DNA from 3 places in the Streptomyces sp. NPDC002787 genome. Region 2 is predicted to be linked to each of the others. Evidence: riboswitches for the same ligand, from Rfam matches in the RefSeq annotation. Region 2 holds a riboswitch; each other region holds the start of a gene.

Region 1 (4,107 bases), on a different contig from region 2:
GGGGATCGGGGTTTGCGCCTGGGCGGCGCGGGCGATGCGGGTCGCCGGGCGGGAGCGCAGGTAGTACGTCGTCTTCAGGCCCGACTTCCAGGCGTACGCGTACATCGAGGAGAGCTTGCCGATGGTCGGCGTCTCCAGGAACAGGTTCAGCGACTGGGCCTGGTCCAGATACGGGGTGCGGGCGGCGGCCATGTCGATCAGGCCCCGCTGCGGGATCTCCCACGCCGTGCGGTACAGCGCCCGTACGTCGGCCGGGATCCATGCGAAGTCCTGCACCGAACCGTTGGAATCGCGCAGCGCCTCGCGGGTGCGGGCGTCCCACACGCCCAGCTCCTTGAGGTCCTTCACCAGATACGAGTTGACCTGGAGGAACTCGCCGGACAGCGTCTCGCGCTTGAACAGATTGGACACTTGGGGCTCGATGCACTCGTACACACCGGCGATGGAGGCGATGGTGGCCGTCGGCGCGATGGCGAGGAGCAGGGAGTTGCGCATGCCGGTCGTCGCGATGCGCTCGCGCAGGGCCGCCCAGCGCTCCGGCCAGGTGAACTCGACGCCGTAGTGGTCGGGGTGCAGCACACCGCGGGCCGTGCGGGTCTTCTCCCAGGCCGGCAGCGGGCCGCCCCGCTCGGCAAGGTCGGCGGAGGCCTCGTACGCGGCGAGCATGACGCGCTCGGCGATCCTGGTGGACAGCGCCTTCGCCTCGGGGGAGTCGAAGGGCAGGCGCAGCTGGAAGAAGACGTCCTGCAGGCCCATCGCGCCGAGGCCCACCGGGCGCCACTTGGCGTTGGAGCGGCCCGCCTGCTCGGTCGGGTAGAAGTTGATGTCGACGACACGGTCGAGGAAGGTGACGGCGGTGCGGACGGTCTCGTCCAGCCGCTCCCAGTCCATGTCGCCCGCCGACCGGTCGGCGAACGCCCCCAGGTTCACCGAGCCCAGGTTGCAGACCGCCGTCTCCCCGTCGTCCGTGATCTCCAGGATCTCCGTGCAGAGGTTGGACGAGTGGACGACATGACCCGGCTCGGCCGTCTGGTTGGCCGTGCGGTTGGCCGCGTCCTTGAAGGTCATCCAGCCGTTGCCGGTCTGCGCGAGGGTGCGCATCATGCGGCCGTACAGGTCGCGGGCCGGGATGGTCTTCCTCGCCAGGCCGTTCGCCTCCGCCCTGCGGTACGCGGCGTCGAACTCCTCACCCCACAGGTCCACCAGCTCGGGCACATCGGTCGGGGAGAACAGCGACCACCGCTCGTCGGCGTTCACCCGGCGCATGAACTCGTCCGGGACCCAGTGCGCCAGGTTCAGGTTGTGTGTACGCCGGGCGTCCTCACCGGTGTTGTCGCGCAGCTCCAGGAACTCCTCGATGTCGGAGTGCCAGGTCTCCAGGTAGACCGCGGCCGCGCCCTTGCGCCGGCCGCCCTGGTTCACCGCGGCGACCGAGGCGTCCAGCGTCTTCAGGAACGGCACGATGCCGTTGGAGTGCCCGTTGGTGCCCCGGATGAGCGAACCACGCGAGCGGATACGGGAGTACGACAGACCGATGCCGCCGGCGTGCTTCGAGAGACGGGCCACCTGGTGGTAGCGGTCGTAGATGGAGTCCAGCTCGTCCAGCGGGGAGTCGAGGAGGTAGCACGACGACATCTGGGGGTGCCTCGTACCGGAGTTGAACAGTGTGGGGGAGGAGGGCAGGTAGTCGAGGCGGCTCATCAGCCCGTAGAGCGCGGCGACTTCGTCCAGGGACCGTACGGTGTCGTCGGCCGCGAGACCGCTCGCCACCCGCAACATGAAGTGCTGGGGAGTCTCGACGACCTTGCGGGTGATCGGGTGCCGGAGCAGATAGCGGCTGTGCAGGGTGCGCAGACCGAAGTAGCCGAAGCGGTCGTCGGCGGCCGGGTCGACCAGGGAGTCGAGGCGCCCGGCGTGGACGCGGGCGAACTGCGCCGTGCGGTCGGCGACGAGGCCTTCCCGGTGGGCCACGGCGATGGACTCGGTGAACGTCGTGACGCCCTGCGAGGCGGCTTCGGCGCGGATGCCGATGGCCAGCAGGCGGGCGGCCAGCTTCGAGTAGGCGGGGTCCTCGGAGATGAGGCCCGCGGCCGCCTCCGTGGCCAGCTCGCGCAGCTCCGCCTCGTCGGCCCTCGCGGACCGGCCGCGCAGCGCGGCGGCGGCGACCCGGCCGGGGTCGGCGTCGGGGAGGTCGGCGGTCAGCTCGGTCAGGGTCCGCAGCAACGCGGTACCGGGACCGTCGGACTCCGTCACCGGGGCGGTTGAAGCCAGGTCGGCTGAAACCGGGTCGGCTGGCGCGATGGTCACGTGGGGGCTCTCCCTCGCTCGGCTGGGGCCATTGGGAGGGCAGGCAGCAGCACACGAGCGCACGGGGGCGTCGCGTCCACCGGCCCATTCCACGAGGCCCGGACGTCAGGGCACCCGGACCGGACGGCCGGGCGCACTGTCGGCAGGTGTTCGGACTGGACAGGCGTGCATGCACGCGAGTACACCGTTGCGGGACAGCTCCGGATTCGCACCGGATTCCCCTGCGGCGACAGCGAGCATGAGCATACATCTTGTGTCGGGCTGCGGTGACACCCCCAGATGTTGTGTCGCGGCGGCTCCGGCGACGGCTCCGGCGACGACTTCGAAGCGTGTCAGAGCGTCAACTCGTAGGTGAGGAGCAAGAGGTCGTCGAGGTGGGGGACGGGGTTCCAGTCGCGCTCTGGTGTGCGAGTGAAGCCCAGCCGTTCATAGATCCGGTGGGCGGCGTGCATGCGGCTCTGGGTCGACAGCACGACGCGTGCACAGCCGTCCACGGCCCGGGCGCGCTCCAGGCAGGCCCGGACGAGGGCCTCGCCCGCGCCCCGTCCGCGGGCCTCGCGTGCGACCGCCAGCATGCGGATCTCGGCCTCGCCCGGGCCGGCGATGTCGGCCATCGGGCCTCCCGCCGGGACGAAGGTCACTCCGCCGAGCACTCTGCCCTCCTCGACGGCGACCAGCACGTCGGCCGCCGCGGCCCGTTTCGCCACGTCCCGCAGCTCGCCGAGGTACTCGTCGCTCTCCCCGAAGTCCAGGAGACCGTCTGCCAGATAGGCCCGTGCGGTGATCTCGCCGAGGGTGGGGTACTCGTCGGGGGAGATCTGCCTGATGGTGATGTCCATGGCTCGAAGTCTGCATGAGGGCCGCCAAGTCGCGTCCGAGGTTTTCCACAGGGGCGACGACTTGTCGGATGATCGGCACGGCATCAGGGGGCGGTCGACTCCGGGCCCGCTCAACCCGCCGGAGCGGTCGGCTCAGGCAACCGCCGGCCACCGTGGCAGCGCCGTCACGAAGTCCTCGCTGAAGTCGCGGGTGCCCGGGCCCAGGGCGACGCGGCCGGTGGCGCGGAGGCGGGCGGTCAGGGCGGGGGACTCGGAGTAGTACACCCGGCGGGCGGCGGCCGGCACGAACACGGTCTGGCCGCGCGTGAGTTCGCTCGCGCACTCCACGACGACGGCTCCGCCGGCGGCCTCGACGAACGCCTCGTCCCCGCAGACGCCGACGGCCAGCGGGTCGTGCAGGGGGCAGGTGCCGTCCCCGCCGTGGCGGGTGTACGCGTCCATGTAGGTGCGCATCAGCCGGGCCGCGAGGGCCGTGCCCGGGCCCGCGGCCTCCAGTGCGGCGAGGTCGGCGGGGCGGAACAGCCAGCGGTGTGAGGCGTCCAGGTCGACCATGGTGAACGGGATGCCGGAGGAGAGGACGATCTCGGCGGCGTCCGGGTCGGCCCAGACGTTGAACTCGGCGACCGGAGTGAAGTTCCCCGGGACCTGGGCGGCACCTCCCATGAACACGAACTTCCGCACGCGGTGGGCGAAGGCCGGGTCCTCCAGCAGGGCGATGGCCACGTTCGTGAGGGGGCCCGTGGCGCACACCGTCAGGTCGCCCTCGTACGCGTGGGAGAGCCGGAGCAGAGCCTGCGCGGACGACTCCGCCGGGTGCGGGGCCGTGGAGTCGGGCAGTGTTTCGTCGCCGAGGCCGGCCGGGCCGTGGAAGGCGGACGCCTCGCGGTAGGGGAGGCGGGACAGGGGGCGGCCCGCGCCGCGGTGGACCGGGACGTCGCTGTCGATGCGCAGGGCTCGGGCA
Region 2 (4,107 bases):
GGCGGTCCACGGCGGCGTCGAGGGCCTGCCGGATCGCGCGGTCGCCCGTGACCTCGTTGTCCGTGGGGAGGGTGACGGTGCGGTAGTCGTAGGACTCGGCGTCGTACGTCTTCCGGTCGTCGTCGCTCTCGAAGGTCGCGGCGAGGTTGGGCGGCAGGATCGCACCGTCGAGGTCGCCGGAGCGCAGTCGGGTGGCGCGTACGTCGTCGTCCTCGACGATCGCCATGGTGAACTTCTTCACCTTCGGCGCGTCGCCCCAGTACTCCGGGTTGGCCTCGAAGGTGAGCTTCTCGCCCTTGCTCCAGGTGGACAGGACGTACGGGCCGGTGCCGATCGGCTCGGTGTTGAAGGAGCCGGTGTTGGGGTCCTGCCCGCCCGCGACGTGCTCGGGGACGATCGGCAGGACCGTGCGGCCGGCGAAGGGCGCGTAGGGGTACTTGAGGGTGAAGACGACCTTGTCGTCGCCGTCCGCCCGTACCTCCTGGATGGCGTCCAGTTCACTGCGGGCGGTGTTGTTGGTCTTGTCGTCCAGGACGGTCCGGTAGGTGAAGACGACGTCCGCTGAGGTCAGGGGTTCGCCGTCGCTGAACTCCACACCTTCGCGCAGGGTGTAGGTGTAGGTACGGCCGCCGTCGCCGACCTCGGGCAGCGCCTTCGCCAGCGCGGGTCTCAGCTCCAGGTCGGCGTCCCGGGCGAGGAGTCCGTCGAAGATCTTCGAGTTGCCGTCCTTGCCGTAGCCGAGGAGCGGGCTGAGGGTCTCCGGCTCGGACGCCACCCCGATCACGACCGAGTCGGCGGCGCCGGCGCCGCCCGTGCCGCCGCCCGGCGCCGAACACGCGGTGGCCCCGAGGGCCACCGCCGCCGCGACGGCGACACGTCGTATCGGTCGGGACGTCATGAGCCTCACACCCTTGCTGCATTGCCAACGTTGTTGCACATTAATTGCAGGTAAGGGTTACCCAGGCAAATCGCGCATCAGTCCAACGATGTGACCTGCGGATATCGGCTCGGCGTCGGAGTCCGGGCCATCAGTCGGTCCCGCCCCGGCGGCTGCGGCCGGCCCGTCAGGCGGTCCCGCCCCGGCGGCTCCGGAACCACCACGCACCGCCGCCGAGCACGAGGACGGCAGCGCCGATACCGACGAAGACGGCGACGGGGAGTCCGTCGTCACCGTCCGTGCCGTCCGCCGCGGGCTCCGCCGACGGTGCGGAGGTCGGGTCGCTCGGCTCGGGCGAAGGGGCGGCCGTCGTGGGCTCCTCCGAGGGGCTGGGGGTGGGACTGACCAGCTTCGCGCCGGGGGCGGCGGCCTTCAGGTCCAGGCTGGGCGCGGGGTGACCGTGCCCGTGTCCGTGATCGTCCTCACCGGCGTCGTCCAGTTCGATCCACCGGTCCACCTTGCCGTCGCTGTAGGACTGCAGCGTCTTGAAGACCAGCGTCTTCGCATCGGGCAACTGCCGTACGGTGACGACGTACTCGACGTCCTCCCCCACGGCGAGCTTCTCGCCCGAGACGGTGTAACCGCGCTCGGTGGGGGCGAACTTCCAGCCGTCCGGGCCCTCCTTGTAGGTGATGTCGGCGGGGACGATGCCCTCGGGCAGGATCACCTCCAGCTCGGTGATACCGGCGGAGGTGGACTCCGACTCCGCGGAGAAGGTCAGTTCGACGTTCTGGTCGAGGGCCCGAGCCCCCTCCGCCTCGACCTCCGCGTGGGCCGCGGCTGGTCCCGCGGCGGCGACGGCCACCGCGAACGCGACGGTGGTGAGGACTCCGAGACGGCGCATGCCGGGTGCCAGGGTCGGGCGGTGCACGGCTAACTCCCTTGTGCCGATGATGTGAAGGCTGCATTCAAGCGCAGGGCGCCGGTCGGGGCCAAGGTCGATCGGGGCCTCCCAAAAGGGCAGTCGGGCCGCACCGAGGGGGCCGCCGCACCGGTGAAGCCGTCGTATCCGGGCAAGACCGTCCGTTCTCCCCGGGGCGTGTGTCGCATGTGACTGAGGGGGCGTGCGCCGGGGTGTGTGCGGTTCACCACCGCTTCCGCGCCACCGTCTCCGCTTGTCAGCGCCCTTGTGCGGGCACTACTGTCACCACGCCTTGGTGAACGGGAAATCCGGTGTCATGCCGGTGCGGCCCTCGCCACTGTGATCGGGAAGTCCGGCTCCGGTCCTCACGGACAGCCACTGGGTCTTCGGACCCGGGAAGGCGGAGCACGGGCGGTGGTACCCGTAAGCCAGGAGACCGGCCAAGGCGCGTCAACCATCCACGAGGTGCTGGAGAGGGTCTGCTGAGCCATGCACATAGCCGAGGGTTTCCTTCCTCCGGCGCACGCGATCGCCTGGGGCGTAGCGTCCGCGCCGTTCGTCGTCCACGGAGTACGGTCACTCACCCGTGAGGTCAGGGAGCATCCCGAGAGCACGCTGCTGCTCGGTGCCTCGGGGGCCTTCACCTTCGTCCTGTCCGCGCTGAAGCTGCCGTCGGTCACCGGCAGTTGCTCCCACCCCACCGGCACCGGACTGGGTGCCATCCTGTTCCGGCCGCCGATCATGGCGGTCCTCGGCACCATCACCCTGCTTTTCCAGGCCCTGCTGCTCGCGCACGGCGGTCTGACGACGCTCGGCGCCAACGTCTTCTCGATGGCGATCGTCGGCCCCTGGGCGGGTTACGGCGTCTACCGGCTGCTGCGGCGGTTCGACGTGCCGCTGATGGTCACGGTCTTCTTCGGCGCGTTCTTCGCCGACCTGGTCACCTACTGCGTCACCAGCGTCCAGCTGGCGCTCGCGTTCCCCGACCCGAGCAGCGGTTTCGTGGGCGCGCTCGGCAAGTTCGGCTCCATCTTCGCCGTCACCCAGATCCCGCTCGCGGTGAGCGAGGGTCTCCTCACCGTGCTGGTGATGCGTCTGCTGGTGCAGTCGAGCAAGGGGGAACTGACCCGGCTCGGCGTGCTCCTGACCGGCGAGCGGAACCGGAACCGGACCGAGGCGGTGGCCCGATGAACCGGAGCACGAAGATCAACGTCCTGCTGCTGCTCGTCGTGGCCGCGCTCGCCGTGCTGCCGCTGGCCCTCGGCCTCGGCGACCACAAGGAGGAGCCCTTCGCGGGCGCCGACGCCGAGGCGGAGACGGCGATCACGGAGATCGACCCCGGGTACGAGCCGTGGTTCTCGCCGCTGTACGAGCCGCCCTCCGGTGAGATCGAGTCGGCGCTCTTCGCCCTCCAGGCCGCGCTCGGCGCGGGCGTCCTCGCCTACTACTTCGGCGTCCACCGGGGCCGCCGGCAGGGCGAGGCACGGGCCCGCGCACAGCTGGAGGCGGGTGAGACCACCCCGGCAGCCGTGACGACCACGAAGACCGCGCCCGGCGGCGAGGGATCGCCGGGTGGTGCCGGGGAGTCCGCCGACGGGCGGGGCTGAGTTCTCGTGCTGCCGATCGACGCGGCGGCGCACAGCAGCCGCTGGCGCCGTCGCCATCCCGTGGACAAGGCCGTGCTGGGACTGGGCCTCACGGTCCTCGCGATCTCCCTGCCGCCCTGGCCCGGCGCGGCCCTGGTGCTGCTGACCGCGCTCGCCGTGCTGCTGGGCCCGGCGGGCGTGCCCGGCCGTCGGTTGTGGCGCGCCTACCGGGTGCCCCTGGGCTTCTGCGTGACCGGCGCGCTGCCCCTGCTCGTCCAGGTCGGCGGGCCCGACGGGTTCGTCACCCTGGCCGAGGGCGGCCCGGTCCGCGCCGGGGAACTGCTGCTGCGCACCTCGGCCGCCTCCCTCGGCGTGCTGCTGTTCGCCTTCACCACCCCTATGTCGGACCTGCTGCCCCGGCTGGTGAAGGCCGGGGTGCCCGCGCCGGTCGTGGACGTCGCGCTGGTCACGTACCGCATGAGCTTCCTGCTGCTGGACTCGGTACGCCGGATCCGGGAGGCGCAGGCTGCCAGGCTGGGTCACACCACGCGGGCGGCCACCTGGCGTTCGCTCGCCGGGCTGGGCGCCACCGCGTTCGTGCGGGCCTTCGACCGGGCCGCGCGGCTCCAGACCGGGCTCGCCGGACGGGGCTACGACGGCACCCTGCGCGTTCTGGTGCCCGATGCCCGGGTCTCCGTGCGCTTCACCACGGCCAGTGTCGT
Region 3 (4,107 bases), on a different contig from region 2:
GTCCGGCATACAGCCAGAGGTCATATTCGCGGCGCTCGTGGGCGCCATCCTCTGGAACCTGCTGACCTGGCTCGTCGGGCTCCCCTCCAGTTCCTCGCACGCCCTGATGGGTGGCCTGATCGGCGCCACGATCGCCTCGGTCGGCGTCGGCTCGGTGCACGGCGACGTGCTCGTCACCAAGGTGCTGATACCGGCCGTCGCGGCTCCGCTGGTCGCCGGTGTCGCGGCGATGTTCGCCACCCGGCTGACGTACGGGCTCGGGCGGCACACGAGCGAGAAGGCCTCCGGCAAGGGGTACCGCGCCGGTCAGATCGCCTCCGCCGGCCTGGTCTCACTCGCCCACGGCACCAACGACGCCCAGAAGACGATGGGCATCATCACCCTCGCCCTGGTGGCCGGCGGCGCCCTCGCGCCCGACTCCGACCCGCCGGTGTGGGTCATCGTCTCCGCCGGTCTGGCCATCGCGCTCGGCACCTACCTGGGCGGCTGGCGCATCATCCGCACGATGGGCAAGGGCCTGACCGACCTCCAGCCGCAGCAGGGCTTCGCCGCCCAGACCAGCGCGGCCACGGTCATCCTGGCCTCCTCGCACCTCGGCTTCTCCCTCTCCACCACGCACTCGGTCTCCGGTGCCGTGATGGGCGCGGGCCTCGGCCGCAAGGGCGGTGTGGTCCGCTGGTCCACGGCGACCCGGATGTTCGTCGCCTGGGGTCTGACCCTGCCGGCCGCCGCGCTGGTCGCCGCGCTCGCCGAGTGGGTGACGTCCTTCGGGACCTGGGGCACGGCCGTCGTCGCGGTCTTCCTCATCGCCTCCAGCGCCGCCATCTGGGTGATCTCCCGCCGCGAGGTGGTCGACCACACCAATGTGAACGACCACGCCGAGGAGCCCCCGGGCGTGGTGACCACGGCCATCGCCGCGGTGACCCCGCCGCCGGCCGGCACCGTGACCGAGGAGCTCGCGGCGACCATCCCGGCCCCCGCGGCCACGACCGCCGCCGAGACCACGACCCCGGCGAACTCGTCCACGCCGACGGCCGTCTGAGCCCCGCGACCTCCTGAGGAAGATCACCACCATGCACATCGACTGGGCAGCTCTCGGCTCCGTCTTCGGAGTCAGCCTCGTGGTCACCGTGGCCCTCGTCGGCCTCTTCACCCTGGGCATCGTCGGCCTCTCCAAGCGAGAGGCGGCGTCAACCCGGGGCGAGTCGGTGCTACCGGCGACCGCTGGGGCGTACGTGTGCTTCGCGCTGTGCGCGGCGGCAGTGGCGTACGGGATTTCCCTCATCATGACCTGAGACCGGAAACCCCACGGCCCCCCTGGGGGCCGACACCGGCAACTTCAGAATCAGCCCCCGTGGGCGTCCTATGACGCTTACGGGGGTTGATCCATCGTCAGCGGTGGTGCGGCCTCCTAGGCCGAGCCTCCCCCAGCGCCCGGTTCAGGACCCGGAGCCGTTCCGTGACCGGGGTCAGTCCCCACCACAGGCCGGCCCCGGCGGCACCGAGCACGGTCACCACCAGCCAGACCAGGGCACGCACCTCACCGCTCGGCACGAGAAGCGCGGCCAAGGCACCCGCCCCGACGGACAGCACGCCCATCACGGAGCAGAAGAGCGCCAGTGGGGCGGCGGCGGTCACCCGTTCTCGCCAGACGTCCGGCTTCCCCCCGCGCGCCGCAGCGGTTTCCCTCGCTCGGTCTCCCATGTGCGCACCTCCCGTCCCCCGGACGGATGTTCACGATCCGCCCGCTCCCGGGTCCACAAGTCCCGCCAGAAAACCACACCACGCCGCGTAGCGAAAGACGAGCAGCGCGTCACTGTTCGAGTTCGAGTCACGGGTCATGACCCGCCTCTGTCCGGCAGCAACTTCCACGCAGTTGTCCGCGTGACGGTATTTCAGCGGTGTGGGGCTCAGCACACCATTCCACCGCAGGTCAACAGCGAGTTGACGGGTCTTCCAGGGGCGTGGTGGACTGCCGGGGCCATGTACGACGGCAGGAGAGGAAGCCGGTGCGAGTCCGGCGCGGTCCCGCCACTGTCACCGGGGAAGAACCTTCCCGGGAGCCAGGAACTCTCGCCGTCGGTCTCGTCGAACCAGGGCGTGGACACCCTGAGTGAGGACATATCGCCATGCGCGGCTGCCCATCGGGTCTCGATATCCGCTCGTTGCCCGACCCCGTGGTCGGCTGAACCGATGCGTGCCGACCGCGTCTTCGCGTACGGCGCCGCCGCCGGGCTCCTCGGTGATCTGCTGCTCGGCGATCCTCGCCGGGGGCATCCGGTCGCCGCGTTCGGGCGGGCGGCCGGTGCCGTGGAACGGGTGCTGTGGCGGGACCACCGGGGGTGGGGCGCGCTGCACACCGCGGTGTGCGCGGGTGGCGCCGTGGCGCTGGGGGCCGTGGCCTCGTCCGTCGTACGGCCGTCGCGGGCGGCCTCCGTCGCGTTGACCGCCGCCGCCACCTGGGCCGTCGTCGGGGGGACTTCGCTCGGGCGGGAGGCCAGGGCCGTGGGGCGGTTCCTGGAGACAGGGGACGTCGAGGGCGCGCGGGCCCGGTTGCCGCACCTCTGCGGGCGTGATCCTCAGGCACTCGACCGGGACGGGATCGCGCGGGCCGTCGTGGAGTCCGTCGCCGAGAACACCTCGGACGCGGTGGTCGGTGCCCTGGTGTGGGGCGCCGTCGGTGGGGTGCCGGGGCTTCTCGGGTTCCGGGCCGTCAACACGCTGGACGCCATGGTCGGGCACAAGTCCCCGCGTCATCGGCGGTACGGGTGGGCTTCCGCGCGGCTGGACGACGTCGCGGGGTGGCCGGGGGCCCGGCTGACGGCCGTCCTGGCCACGGTTGCCGGTGGGAACCCCCGGGGGGCCGTGCGGTCTTGGCGGGCGGACGCGGGGAAGCATCCGAGTCCCAACGCAGGGCCTGTGGAGGCGTCGTTCGCGGGGGCGCTCGGGGTGCGGTTGGGGGGCACGTTGTCATACGGGGGGCGGGTCGAGCATCGGCCTGTGCTGAACGGGGAGGGGCGGGCCGTCGTCGTGGAGGACATCGAGCGGGCCGTTCGGTTGTCGCGGCGGGTGAGCTGGCTGGCGTTGGGGGTCAGCGCGGCGGGTGCGCTGGTGCTGGGCCGGGTCACGAAGGGGAACTCATGAGCGGCGATCGTGGCGTGGGTGGGGGGCTGCTCGTGGCCGGCACCACCTCCGACGCCGGCAAGAGTGTCGTCACCGCCGGGATCTGCCGGTGGCTGGTGCGGCGGGGTGTCAAGGTCGCGCCGTTCAAGGCGCAGAACATGTCGCTCAATTCGTTCGTGACGAACGAGGGCGCCGAGATCGGGCGGGCGCAGGCCATGCAGGCCCAGGCCTGTCGCGTCGAGCCGACCGCGCTCATGAATCCCGTGCTGCTCAAACCCGGTGGGGAGCGGAGCAGTCAGGTGGTGCTGCTGGGGAAGCCCGTGGGGGAGATGAGCGCGCGGGGGTATCACGGGGGACGGCAGCAGAAGCTTCTCGGAACCGTTCTCGACTGTCTCGCCGAGTTGCGGGGCACGTATGACGCGGTGATCTGTGAGGGGGCCGGCAGTCCCGCCGAGATCAACCTTCGGCGGACCGACATCGTCAACATGGGGATCGCCCGCGGTGCCGGGCTTCCCGTGCTCGTCGTCGGCGACATCGATCGTGGGGGTGTCTTCGCGTCCTTCTTCGGGACCGTCGCACTGCTCTCCGCCGAGGATCAGGCCCTCGTCGCCGGGTTCCTCGTCAACAAGTTCCGCGGGGACGTCTCCCTGCTGGAGCCCGGGCTCGACATGCTGCACGGACTCACCGGGCGGCACACGTACGGTGTGCTGCCCTTCCGGCACGGGCTCGGCATCGACGAGGAGGACGGGCTGCGGGTCTCCCTGCGCGGAACCGTCCGCGAGTCGAACGTCGCGCCGCCCGTCGGGGAGGACGTGCTGCGGGTCGCCGTGTGCGCGATCCCGCTGATGTCCAACTTCACCGATGTGGACGCGCTCGCCGCCGAACCCGGTGTCGTCGTGCGGTTCGTGGACCGGCCCGAGGAACTGGCCGACGCGGATCTCGTCGTCATCCCAGGGACCCGGGGAACGGTACGGGCGCTGGAGT

What was found. Region 2 has a riboswitch for cobalamin ahead of ACWD26_RS19705 (energy-coupling factor ABC transporter permease). Riboswitches for the same ligand answer to the same signal wherever they lie in the genome.
Region 1: it holds a riboswitch for cobalamin, as region 2 does, so the genes downstream of both, ACWD26_RS11885 (ribonucleoside-diphosphate reductase subunit alpha) here and ACWD26_RS19705 (energy-coupling factor ABC transporter permease) in region 2, are expected to answer to the same signal.
Region 3: it holds a riboswitch for cobalamin, as region 2 does, so the genes downstream of both, ACWD26_RS06410 (cobalamin biosynthesis protein) here and ACWD26_RS19705 (energy-coupling factor ABC transporter permease) in region 2, are expected to answer to the same signal.

What each region holds. Positions count from the first base shown of each region.
Region 1 is NZ_JBSFVC010000007.1:136,252-140,358, forward strand. Features, by position in the region: gene ACWD26_RS11885 (ribonucleoside-diphosphate reductase subunit alpha) at 1-2,307, opposite strand, end outside; cobalamin riboswitch at 2,432-2,553, opposite strand; gene ACWD26_RS11890 (GNAT family N-acetyltransferase) at 2,640-3,146, opposite strand; gene ACWD26_RS11895 (nucleoside hydrolase) at 3,279-4,107, opposite strand, start outside.
Region 2 is NZ_JBSFVC010000013.1:138,218-142,324, reverse strand. Features, by position in the region: gene ACWD26_RS19715 (ABC transporter substrate-binding protein) at 1-898, opposite strand, end outside; gene ACWD26_RS19710 (DUF1775 domain-containing protein) at 1,065-1,808, opposite strand; cobalamin riboswitch at 2,076-2,258, shown strand; gene ACWD26_RS19705 (energy-coupling factor ABC transporter permease) at 2,289-2,990, shown strand; gene ACWD26_RS19700 (energy-coupling factor ABC transporter substrate-binding protein) at 2,987-3,406, shown strand; gene cbiQ (cobalt ECF transporter T component CbiQ) at 3,413-4,107, shown strand, end outside.
Region 3 is NZ_JBSFVC010000004.1:72,435-76,541, forward strand. Features, by position in the region: gene ACWD26_RS06390 (anion permease) at 1-1,042, shown strand, start outside; gene ACWD26_RS06395 (hypothetical protein) at 1,074-1,295, shown strand; gene ACWD26_RS06400 (hypothetical protein) at 1,393-1,704, opposite strand; gene ACWD26_RS06405 (DUF397 domain-containing protein) at 1,735-1,917, opposite strand; cobalamin riboswitch at 1,952-2,095, shown strand; gene ACWD26_RS06410 (cobalamin biosynthesis protein) at 2,194-3,144, shown strand; gene ACWD26_RS06415 (cobyric acid synthase) at 3,141-4,107, shown strand, end outside.